DNA from 3 places in the Salmonella sp. GDC200615 genome. Region 2 is predicted to be linked to each of the others. Evidence: predicted binding sites of a transcription regulator. Region 2 holds the regulator's gene; each other region holds the start of a gene.
The links. Region 2 encodes LexA, which represses DNA repair genes until DNA is damaged. Its sites were predicted from a motif close to TNCTGTATGTACATACAGNA; they were not measured.
Positions count from the first base shown of each region.

Region 1: the regulator LexA is predicted to act here: its motif matches at 1,548-1,567, upstream of mutH (DNA mismatch repair endonuclease MutH).
Region 3: the regulator LexA is predicted to act here: its motif matches at 1,581-1,600, upstream of sulA (SOS-induced cell division inhibitor SulA).

Region 1 is NZ_CP192247.1:3,905,679-3,908,961, reverse strand. It holds gene ACQ29O_RS18910 (TerC family protein) at 1-442, opposite strand, end outside; gene mutH (DNA mismatch repair endonuclease MutH) at 624-1,319, opposite strand; gene rppH (RNA pyrophosphohydrolase) at 2,002-2,532, shown strand; gene ptsP (phosphoenolpyruvate--protein phosphotransferase) at 2,545-3,283, shown strand, end outside.
Region 2 is NZ_CP192247.1:509,287-512,569, reverse strand. It holds gene dinF (MATE family efflux transporter DinF) at 1-1,162, opposite strand, end outside; gene lexA (transcriptional repressor LexA) at 1,341-1,949, opposite strand; gene ACQ29O_RS02415 (diacylglycerol kinase) at 2,058-2,426, opposite strand; gene plsB (glycerol-3-phosphate 1-O-acyltransferase PlsB) at 2,597-3,283, shown strand, end outside.
Region 3 is NZ_CP192247.1:2,857,086-2,860,368, reverse strand. It holds gene ompA (porin OmpA) at 1-692, opposite strand, end outside; gene sulA (SOS-induced cell division inhibitor SulA) at 1,050-1,559, opposite strand; gene ACQ29O_RS13905 (TfoX/Sxy family DNA transformation protein) at 1,776-2,381, shown strand; gene yccS (YccS family putative transporter) at 2,368-3,283, opposite strand, start outside.

The DNA of each region.
Region 1 (3,283 bases), 1.3 Mb from region 2:
CCGCTGTGATAACTGAATCAAGGCTGAAAATAATATCCAGCAGCATAATCTGCACTATTGCGCCCAGGAAAGAAGAAACCCGGGTTTTTAACCCTTCTTCTTCGCCTTCGATGGACTCATGAATCTCCTTGCTGGCTTTCCAGATTAAAAATAACCCGCCCAGTAACAGAATGAGATCGCGGGCGGAAATCGCTTCGCCGAAAAGCTCAAACAGCGGATTAGTCAGCCGAGTGACCCAGGCGATTGACGCCAGCAGCGCCAGGCGCATAACCATCGCCGCCGCCAACCCAAGCCGCCGTGCGTGGTTCCGTTGCGCCGTAGGAAGTTTTGCTACCACCAGAGAAAGAAAAATAATGTTGTCGATCCCAAGTACAATCTCCAGCAGCGTCAGCGTACCGAGCGCCAGCCAGGCATTAGGATCGGTTATCCATGCAAATAACATCGAACAAAGTCCTGCCAAAAAAAGAAGCGGTAATTATAGGCCCGTCGGGTGACGGGCGAAAGCCCAGGCTGAATTTGCGCAACCAGGAACGGTGTAAAATAGCGGCGACAATACGCTTACGTTTATCGGGCGTCGGTCCGACGCGTAGCCATAGCGGAGGTGCATTTGCGTGTAATGGACGTTACGGATTCTGCAATAAAAAATGGCGAGCCAGCAGCGCCTGCGTAAAATTTTTTTTCAGATAAAATCCACGCGGTAGCGTCAAAATAGGTTCCCCGCGCGCACCGATAGCCTCGGTGAGCGCCCTGGCATTGGCGGCTTTGGGCCGCAGTTGCAAGACTTCGCCATGGCGGGCGGTAATGCGTTCCACCTGGCCCAGCACTATCATGTCCATCAGCTCTTCCCAGTCGAGGCGTAGCTGCCTGTCCTCTTCTTCACTCGGACTCCAGAGTAGCGGCGAACCTACGCGGCGTTCGGCTAACGGTATGCTGCGATCGCCTTCGACCGGCACCCATAGCACGCGCTTCAATTTATGCCGTACGTGACTTGTCTCCCAGGTCACGCCGCTGTTACCGGTTAACGGCGCCACGCAAACAAAGGTTGTTTCCAGAGGACGACCCAGACTATCCACCGGGATGGTTTTCAGTTCTACGCCTAATGCGGCGAAATCCTGCTCCGGCTTGCTCCCGGCGCTGGCGCCGAGCCAGATCTCCAGCAAGACGCCGATCCAGCCTTTGTCTCGCTTCAAATCTTTAGGCGTGGTAATGCCGGCCATCGCCGCCAGCTCGCCTAACGTATAGCCGGAAAGCTGCCGCGCCTGGGCTAACAGCAATGCTTCCGAAGCAGGCGGAGTCAGTAGCGGACAAAGAGCGGACATGACAATTACCTTAGGTCAAAAAATGAGCAGTGATTTTATACCGTATGGGCAGAGTTTATCTTTTTCTGTGTCTTATATTCAATAGACTGATTTTTATTGCCTTTTTTGTGTTGTTTCTTCGTGTTGCGCAACGCTGAAGCGGGTTTTCCAATTCTGGTCACTGACAATAAACAGGATCTTACACTATGTTATCCACAGAAAGTTGGGATAACTGTGTAAAACCACCACTACTGTTTCCATTTACAGCCTTGACGTGCGACGAAAATCGAAAATTCAGACAAATAGTGCGTAAGTTATTGGCACAATCTGTGGATAAAACCGACGCTGGTTGATCTTTCATCAGCATAAGGATCTTAGATGTGATGCTGGTCACGCTTTATGAAGGTAGCATGTAAGATTTGTCTATAACGCAATGAATATAAGGCACTATTTTTACTGTCTCCAGCATGAGGAATTCAGACTGTTCTGGGTTTTCCCGTGGTAATTCCATACTTCTTCACAACTATATCCACAGAAAAGGTGAATAAAATGGCGCAAGGGCGTCATCATCTGTTTATAACTCGGCTATTTACTGTGAGTTATTCAATTGTTATTAGGCTGTGTCACTATTACAGAGTGGTTTACCGCCTCACTGGAGTATGAAACAATCGTTCATATATAAGGTTTATGTTGAGGTAGTCCGGTGATTGATGACGATGGCTACCGCCCAAATGTAGGTATCGTAATTTGTAATCGTCAGGGGCAGGTGATGTGGGCCCGGCGATTTGGTCAGCACTCCTGGCAGTTCCCGCAGGGCGGGATAAATCCAGGGGAGTCGGCAGAACAGGCGATGTACCGGGAACTGTTTGAAGAGGTTGGGTTAAGCCGTAAAGATGTGCGGATCCTTGCTTCTACTCGCAACTGGTTGCGTTACAAGTTACCAAAACGTTTGGTGCGTTGGGACACAAAGCCGGTATGTATCGGCCAGAAACAAAAGTGGTTTCTTTTGCAGTTAATGAGCGCCGACGCCGAAATCAATATGCAAACCAGCAGTACGCCGGAGTTTGACGGCTGGCGCTGGGTAAGTTACTGGTATCCGGTTCGACAAGTGGTGTCATTTAAACGCGATGTCTACCGCAGGGTAATGAAAGAGTTTGCAAGTGTTGTCATGGCGCTTCAGGATAATCCCCCTAAGCTACAAAGCGCGCCTGCTTATCGACGTAAAAGAGGTTAAGCCACGCAAATTATGCTCACTCGCCTGCGCGAAATAGTCGAAAAAGTGGCCAGTGCGCCGCGTCTGAACGAGGCGCTGAATATTCTGGTCACGGATATCTGTCTTGCGATGGATACTGAGGTTTGCTCGGTTTACCTGGCCGATCATGACCGACGCTGTTATTACCTGATGGCGACGCGGGGGTTGAAAAAACCGCGTGGTCGAACCGTTGCGCTTGCGTTTGATGAGGGGATCGTCGGTCTGGTGGGCAGACTGGCGGAACCCATTAACCTTGCCGATGCGCAAAAACATCCCAGCTTTAAATACATTCCTTCGGTAAAAGAGGAGCGTTTTCGCGCGTTTCTCGGCGTGCCGATCATTCAGCGTCGCCAACTTCTCGGCGTGCTGGTCGTACAGCAGCGCGAATTGCGCCAGTACGATGAAAGCGAAGAGTCTTTCCTTGTCACGCTCGCTACGCAGATGGCGGCTATCCTGTCACAGTCGCAGGTCACAGCGCTGTTCGGGCAATACCGGCAGACGCGAATCCGCGCGCTTCCTGCGGCGCCGGGCGTGGCTATCGCAACGGGCTGGCAAGACGCGACCATGCCGCTGATGGAACAGGTTTACGAAGCGTCTACGCTGGATACCTCTCTTGAACGTGAACGACTGACCGGCGCGCTGGAAGAGGCGGCGAACGAATTCCGACGATACAGCAAACGCTTTGCCGCCGGCGCGCAAAAAGAGACGGCGGCCATTTTTGATCTGTACTCAC
Region 2 (3,283 bases):
CCATGCTATTGCGCATTTCGGCAGCGCGCGTCGCGCCAATAAACATACCGTCGAGCAGATAGCACCATACGCCCACCAGCGGTAATACCACCTGCCAGATAAGATACCGATCCGCCAGTAGCTGTATTTGCGGCAATGAGGTCAGTAACGCGACAATATGTTCGCCTGCCAGGGCATAGACTGTGGAAAACAACAAGGCCACAATTCCTGACTGACGACACGCCGCTCGCCAGACGTCCAGTAGCTTGCTACCGTCACGCGCGCCGTAAGCCTGACCGGAGTGCGCCTCCACCGCATAAGCAAAACCGTCCAGCGCATAGGCCGTAAAGGTGAGTAAGGTCATCAGGACTGCATTTACCGCGATAATATCGCTGCCCAGCCGCGCGCCTGACACCGTGATTGCGCCAAAACAAAGCTGAAGGAGCAATGAGCGCAGCATGATATCGCGATTGAGCGCCAAAAGGCGGCGCACGTTGCCGCGCCAGGCCTGTTTTAGCATATCCAGCGACACACCGCGGAGATGGAGAACTTTACGTACCATCATGAGGCCGATCAGTAACGTGACATATTCTGCGATGACCGTCGCCAGGGCAGCACCCTGCACGTTCATATGAAGCCCCATCACCAGCCACAGGTCGAGCGCGATATTGAGGATATTGCCCACGACCAACAAGATAACCGGCGCCCGCGCATACTGAACGCCTAACAGCCAACCGAGCAGCACCAGATTCGCCAGTGACGCGGGAGCGCTTAGCCAACGAATTTCAAGGAAGCGTCTCGCTTGCACCAGGACAGCGTCGTTCCCGCCGACAATATGTAAAGCCAGCTCGATAAGCGGCGTGCGAAATAGCACAATCATCACGCCAGCGCCCAGCGCCAGTAATAACGGTTGAATGAGCGCCCGGGCTAACGCCTGCGGATTTTTGGCGCCAAATGCCTGCGCCGTTAGGCCGGTGGTGCTCATACGTAGAAATAGCAGCAGCATGAAAAGAAAGCTGGTGGCAGTCGCGCCCACCGCCACGCCGCCCAGGAAAACCGGGCTGTCCAGATGACCAATCACCGCCGTATCGACCAGCCCCAGCAAGGGGACGGTGATGTTAGAAAAAATCATCGGCAGCGCGAGATGCCAGAGAGCTTTATCAGAGGAGGTAAAAAGCGGCATGGAGAAAAGCCTGACAAGGAGTTAAACGAAACGAGCGCATTGCCGGATGGCAACGTAACGCCTTATCCGGCCTACAAATTAATCATCTCAGGAACTGCATTCCCGTAGGCCTGCTAAGCGCAGCGCCATCAGGCTGCACGATTGCCGGATGACGGCTTACAAGGAGATTAAAACGAGATTACAACCATTCCCCGTTGCGAATGACGCCTACCGCCAGCCCTTCAATCGTAAAGCTTTGTTCGCGCAGATCCACCACTATCGGTGTAAACTCGCTGTTTTCCGGCAGCAGCTCCACTTTATTGCCCTGCTTTTTCAGGCGTTTTACTGTCACTTCATCGTCAATGCGAGCGACAACCACCTGGCCATTACGGACGTCCTGCGTTTTATGTACCGCCAGCAAATCCCCATCCATAATACCGATATCTTTCATCGACATACCGCTCACGCGCAGCAGGAAATCGGCGCTGGGTTTGAACAGCGAAGGATCGACCTGGTAATGGCCTTCAATATGCTGCTGCGCCAGAAGCGGTTCACCCGCCGCGACACGCCCGACAAGCGGTAATCCGTCCTCTTCTTCCTGTAACAGACGGATACCTCGCGATGCGCCGGAAACGATTTCAAGCACCCCTTTGCGCGCCAGCGCTTTAAGGTGTTCTTCCGCAGCGTTTGGGGAACGGAACCCCAAACGCTGCGCGATTTCCGCACGCGTCGGTGGCATACCTGTCTGGCTGATGTGATCCCGGATGAGATCAAACACCTCTTGTTGCCTGGCCGTTAACGCTTTCATTCCGCCCCCTGGGTGTATATACAGTCATGCTGTGAGTATATACAGTTAAAGGTGATTTTGGAACCACAAACGGCGCAAAAAACAAGAGATTTATAAAATTTGGAACCTTTATCGAAAATGTGACCATAACAGGATGCCCCAGGTCATCAGGGCAACGAAAATAGACAGTAGCACCGCAGCCGATCCCATATCTTTCGCACGGCCGGAAAGCTCATGGTATTCAGAACCGATGCGGTCAACGACCGCTTCAATAGCGCTGTTGAGGATTTCAACAATCATGATAAGTAAAACGGAACCTATCAATAACACACGGGTAATCGCATCCACATCCAGCCAGCAGGCGATGATGACGCCCAGCAATACCGCGATACTTTCCTGGCGAAACGCCGCTTCGTGAGTCCATGCGGCGCGAAATCCTTTCCAGGAATATCCTGCCGCTTTGATAATTCTGGTGAATCCAGTGGTATTATTGGCCATCAAAAGAACCTTTTTACATTATTAACGTCAATGACATTATACGGTTGCCCTGCACGATTCGGACTGCCGTAACGCAGCGCGAAGTATGACGGGATACAACAGAAATTCGCTAAACTTTCTGATATCCTTGCACCGCATTTGCATTATTAACCAGAGGCTTTACATCGTTTATGTCCGGCTGGCCACGAATTTACTACAAATTACTGAATTTACCATTAAGCATACTGGTAAAAAGCAAGTCTATTCCGGCGGAACCCGCCCAGGAATTGGGGCTCGATACTTCTCGCCCCATTATGTATGTCTTGCCATACAACTCAAAAGCGGACTTACTGACGCTGCGGGCGCAATGTCTGGCGCACGATCTCCCGGATCCGCTGGAGCCGCTGGAGATCGACGGCGCGCTGTTGCCACGCTATGTATTTATTCACGGCGGACCGCGTGTCTTTACCTATTACACGCCAAAAGAAGAGTCGGTGAAACTTTTTCACGATTATCTCGATCTGCATCGGAGTAATCCGGCTTTGGACGTGCAGATGGTGCCCGTTTCCGTGATGTTTGGCCGCGCGCCGGGTCGTGAAAAGGGAGAAGATAACCCGCCTTTACGTATGCTGAACGGCGTACAGAAATTCTTTGCCATCTCCTGGCTGGGTCGCGATAGCTTTGTCCGATTCTCGCCGTCCGTCTCATTGCGTCGCATGGCTGATGAACACGGCACCGATAAAATCATCGCGCAGAAGCTGGCTCGCGTGGCGCGTATGCACTTTGCTCGCCAGCGCCTGGCGGCGGTTGGCCCACGCCTGCCCGCCCGTCAGGATCTGTTTAACAAACTGCTGGCCTCGAAAGCGATCGCCCGCGCG
Region 3 (3,283 bases), 2.3 Mb from region 2:
TTGTTGAAGTTGAACAGTACGTCAGACTTCAGAGTGAAGTGCTTGGTCTGTACTTCCGGAGCCGGAGCCGGTGCCGGAGCTACTACCGGAGCAGCTTCTTGCTGGCCGAAACGGTAGGAAACACCTACGCTCAGCAGGCCGTTGTCCGGACGGGTGCCGATGGTGTTGGCATCACCGATGTTGTTAGTCCACTGGTATTCCAGACGGGTTGCGATTTCAGGGGTGATGGCATACTCGATACCGCCCGCGAATACCGGGGAAACGCCGGTGTCGTGGTCTTTAGTAGACGGGCCGCCAGGGACGTTAGACTTGGTGTCTGCACGCCATACCATACCACCCAGACGGGTATAAACGTCCAGATCGTCAGTGATTGGATAACCCAGTTTAGCGGTCAACTGAACGCCCTGAGCTTTATAAGCGCCATTGATGTTGTCGCCTTTGTACGGCATACGGCCTAACCAGTCGTAGCCCATTTCAAAGCCAACATACGGGTTAACCTGGTAACCACCAAAAGCACCTGCGCCCAGTTGGTTTTCATGAGTCGGGCCATCATTGTGAATGAAGCCGGTGTCATGGTACTGAGACCAGCCCAGTTTAGCACCAGCGTACCAGGTGTTATCTTTCGGAGCGGCCTGCGCTACGGTAGCGAAACCAGCCAGTGCCACTGCAATCGCGATAGCTGTCTTTTTCATTTTTTGCGCCTCGTTATCATCCAAAATACGCCATGAATATCTCCAACGAGATAACACGGTTAAATCCTTCACCGGGGGATCTGCTCAATAGTTACTCTACCGATATCTACGGCTTATGCTGAGCACCCCTGGCGATGTAAAGTCTACAACGTAGTTGGAAACTTACAAGTGTGAACTCCGTCAGACATGTGAAAAAAACATGACGGATATACACATCATTTAACAGTTTCAGATGATAAATCGTACAGCAAAAATTGCGGAAACCGCTTCTGACAAGCGTTCTCGCAAAAAAAAACGTTAGCACTCAAAGGAGATACGTTCGCGTAAAAAAAAGTCCAGGATAAATCCTAATTTTACTTAATGATACAAATTAGAGTGAATTTTTAGCCCGGAATGCTGTCTCCTGGATAAAGCGTGCGCACGTACAGGGCGCATGATAAACCCTACCGCATTACCTACCTTCGCTGCTTCAACCAGGCTGGCATGTTCTTCTTCTGTCAGTTCTTCAGTCATCCAACCAATTACCACGCTGTAATTTCCTGTACGCAAAGCGCGGATCATCGACTCCAGCGTATGACGAGGCGCAAGCTGGCTAATTTGCATCACTTTCGTTAATGGCAAACCTGAAGACTGTACCCATTCACGGCTGAGCTTTTGCTGCGGCGTGAGCCAGAGCTGCCAGCGTGATTGTTGGCCTAACTGACGGAGTAAAGGCAAAAGCAGGAGTTGCGCCATCATGGGCTGGTCTTCGTGGTAGACAACTTCACTGACCAGTCCTGCCGCGGCATTTTCCGTAGCGGTGCGCGCAGCGTTGTGGGTAGTGGTAGGAAATGACGAAGAACGATTTGCATAACCTGAAGTGTACATAATCAATCCAGCCCTGTGAGTTACTGTGTATTCATACAGTACCCCTGTGGCGATGAAAGATCAACTCTATTTTCGGAAACTGTCTCGCAATTTTTATTCTTAGTGGCGTCAAAAATAAAAATCATCTTGCTCGCGGAGTATAAGTTGCCTATTTTCGTCATTAACGGATCCGTTACTGCAAATCATTCTTTTACTTTATGATTTAAAAGGAATTTTATGAGAGCACTCTCTTATGACAGGATCTATAAATCGCAAGAATATTTGGCCTCTTTGGGGACGATCCAGTATCGATCTTTATTCGGTAGCTATAGTCTGACCGTGGAGGATACCGTCTTTGCGATGGTGGCTAATGGCGAGCTTTATCTCCGCGCCTGTGAAGAAAGCGTACCCTACTGTGTGAAGCATCCCCCCGCCTGGCTCATGTTTATGAAATGTGGACGTCCCGTTATGCTCAACTATTACCGGGTGGATGAAAGCCTGTGGCGCGATCAGCAGCAGCTGGTACGTTTATCGAAGTATTCTCTTGACGCGGCAATGAAGGAAAAACACAGCCGTATTTTACAGCACAGACTCAAAGATCTTCCCAATATGACCTTCCATCTGGAAACATTGCTCAATGAGTCAGGGATAAAGGACGAAAATATGTTACGCATACTGGGCGCGAAAATGTGCTGGCTAAGGTTGCGACAAAGCAATCCCTTGCTGACGGTGAAAGTTTTGTATGCCCTGGAAGGCGCAATTGTCGGCGTACATGAAGCGGCGCTCCCGGCGAGTCGTCGCCAGGAGCTTGCCGACTGGGCTCATTCGCTTACGGCTGGGTAATTAATGTAGAAGTCGGCGGTGAAATTTGCCGTTGCAAGCGTCCAATCTCGGGCAGTAAGGCAATGAGCAAACCAATTTGTTGAACAACCAGAGGTTCTTTGCTGTCCGGACGTGTTTCCAGTGACTGAACTCGCTGCTTTAAACCCTCCAGCGCCTGGTGTACGCGCTGTTCGTCTTCAGGTTGATGATGAAGCGCATCATCAACGTAGCAGACCGCGTCATCCAGAAGCCCCAACACGTCCGGATTACTGAGCTTTTCGCGGTGCGCGCCGAGGGCGGAGATATAGCTGGTAAAAGTGTGATTGAGGCAAAGCAGCCTGAACGCCGCCTCCCGGGTTTCAGCCGTGACGTCGGGTTCGCTCGACATATTAGAAACCACGGATGCCAGTTCTGCATCGCGGTTGTGCGCGTCGCGTCTGGCAATGCGATAGGCCAGGCGGTTATCCCGTCCCTGGTGATATTGCTCAAGGATCGCATCAAGGTAGCGGCAATTAGCATCGGTGGCGCGCTGGAGTACCCGGGGAAGGTTGCGAAAGCGCCAGTCCGGCCAAATAAAGCTGACCGCAGCCCAGGCGATAGCGCAGCCAATTAACGTGTCGACGACGCGCGGTAACGCTACCTCGAAGCCTTCGCCCAGGAGGTTAAAGCAGAGTAATACCAGCAGGGTGATGAACATCGTTGCATGGGCATACTGCACATTACGGAATGCGAAGAAAAGCACGCCGGTAATCACCAGCAGAACTAACTGTCCTTCAAGCGAAGGAACAAACCATAAAATCGGCAGGCCGATAGCAACGCCTACCAACGTGCCGATAATCCTGAGCGCAAGGCGATGGCGGGTCGCGTTATAGTTAGGCTGGCAAACAAACAGGCTGGTGAGCAATATCCAGTACCCGTGGCGC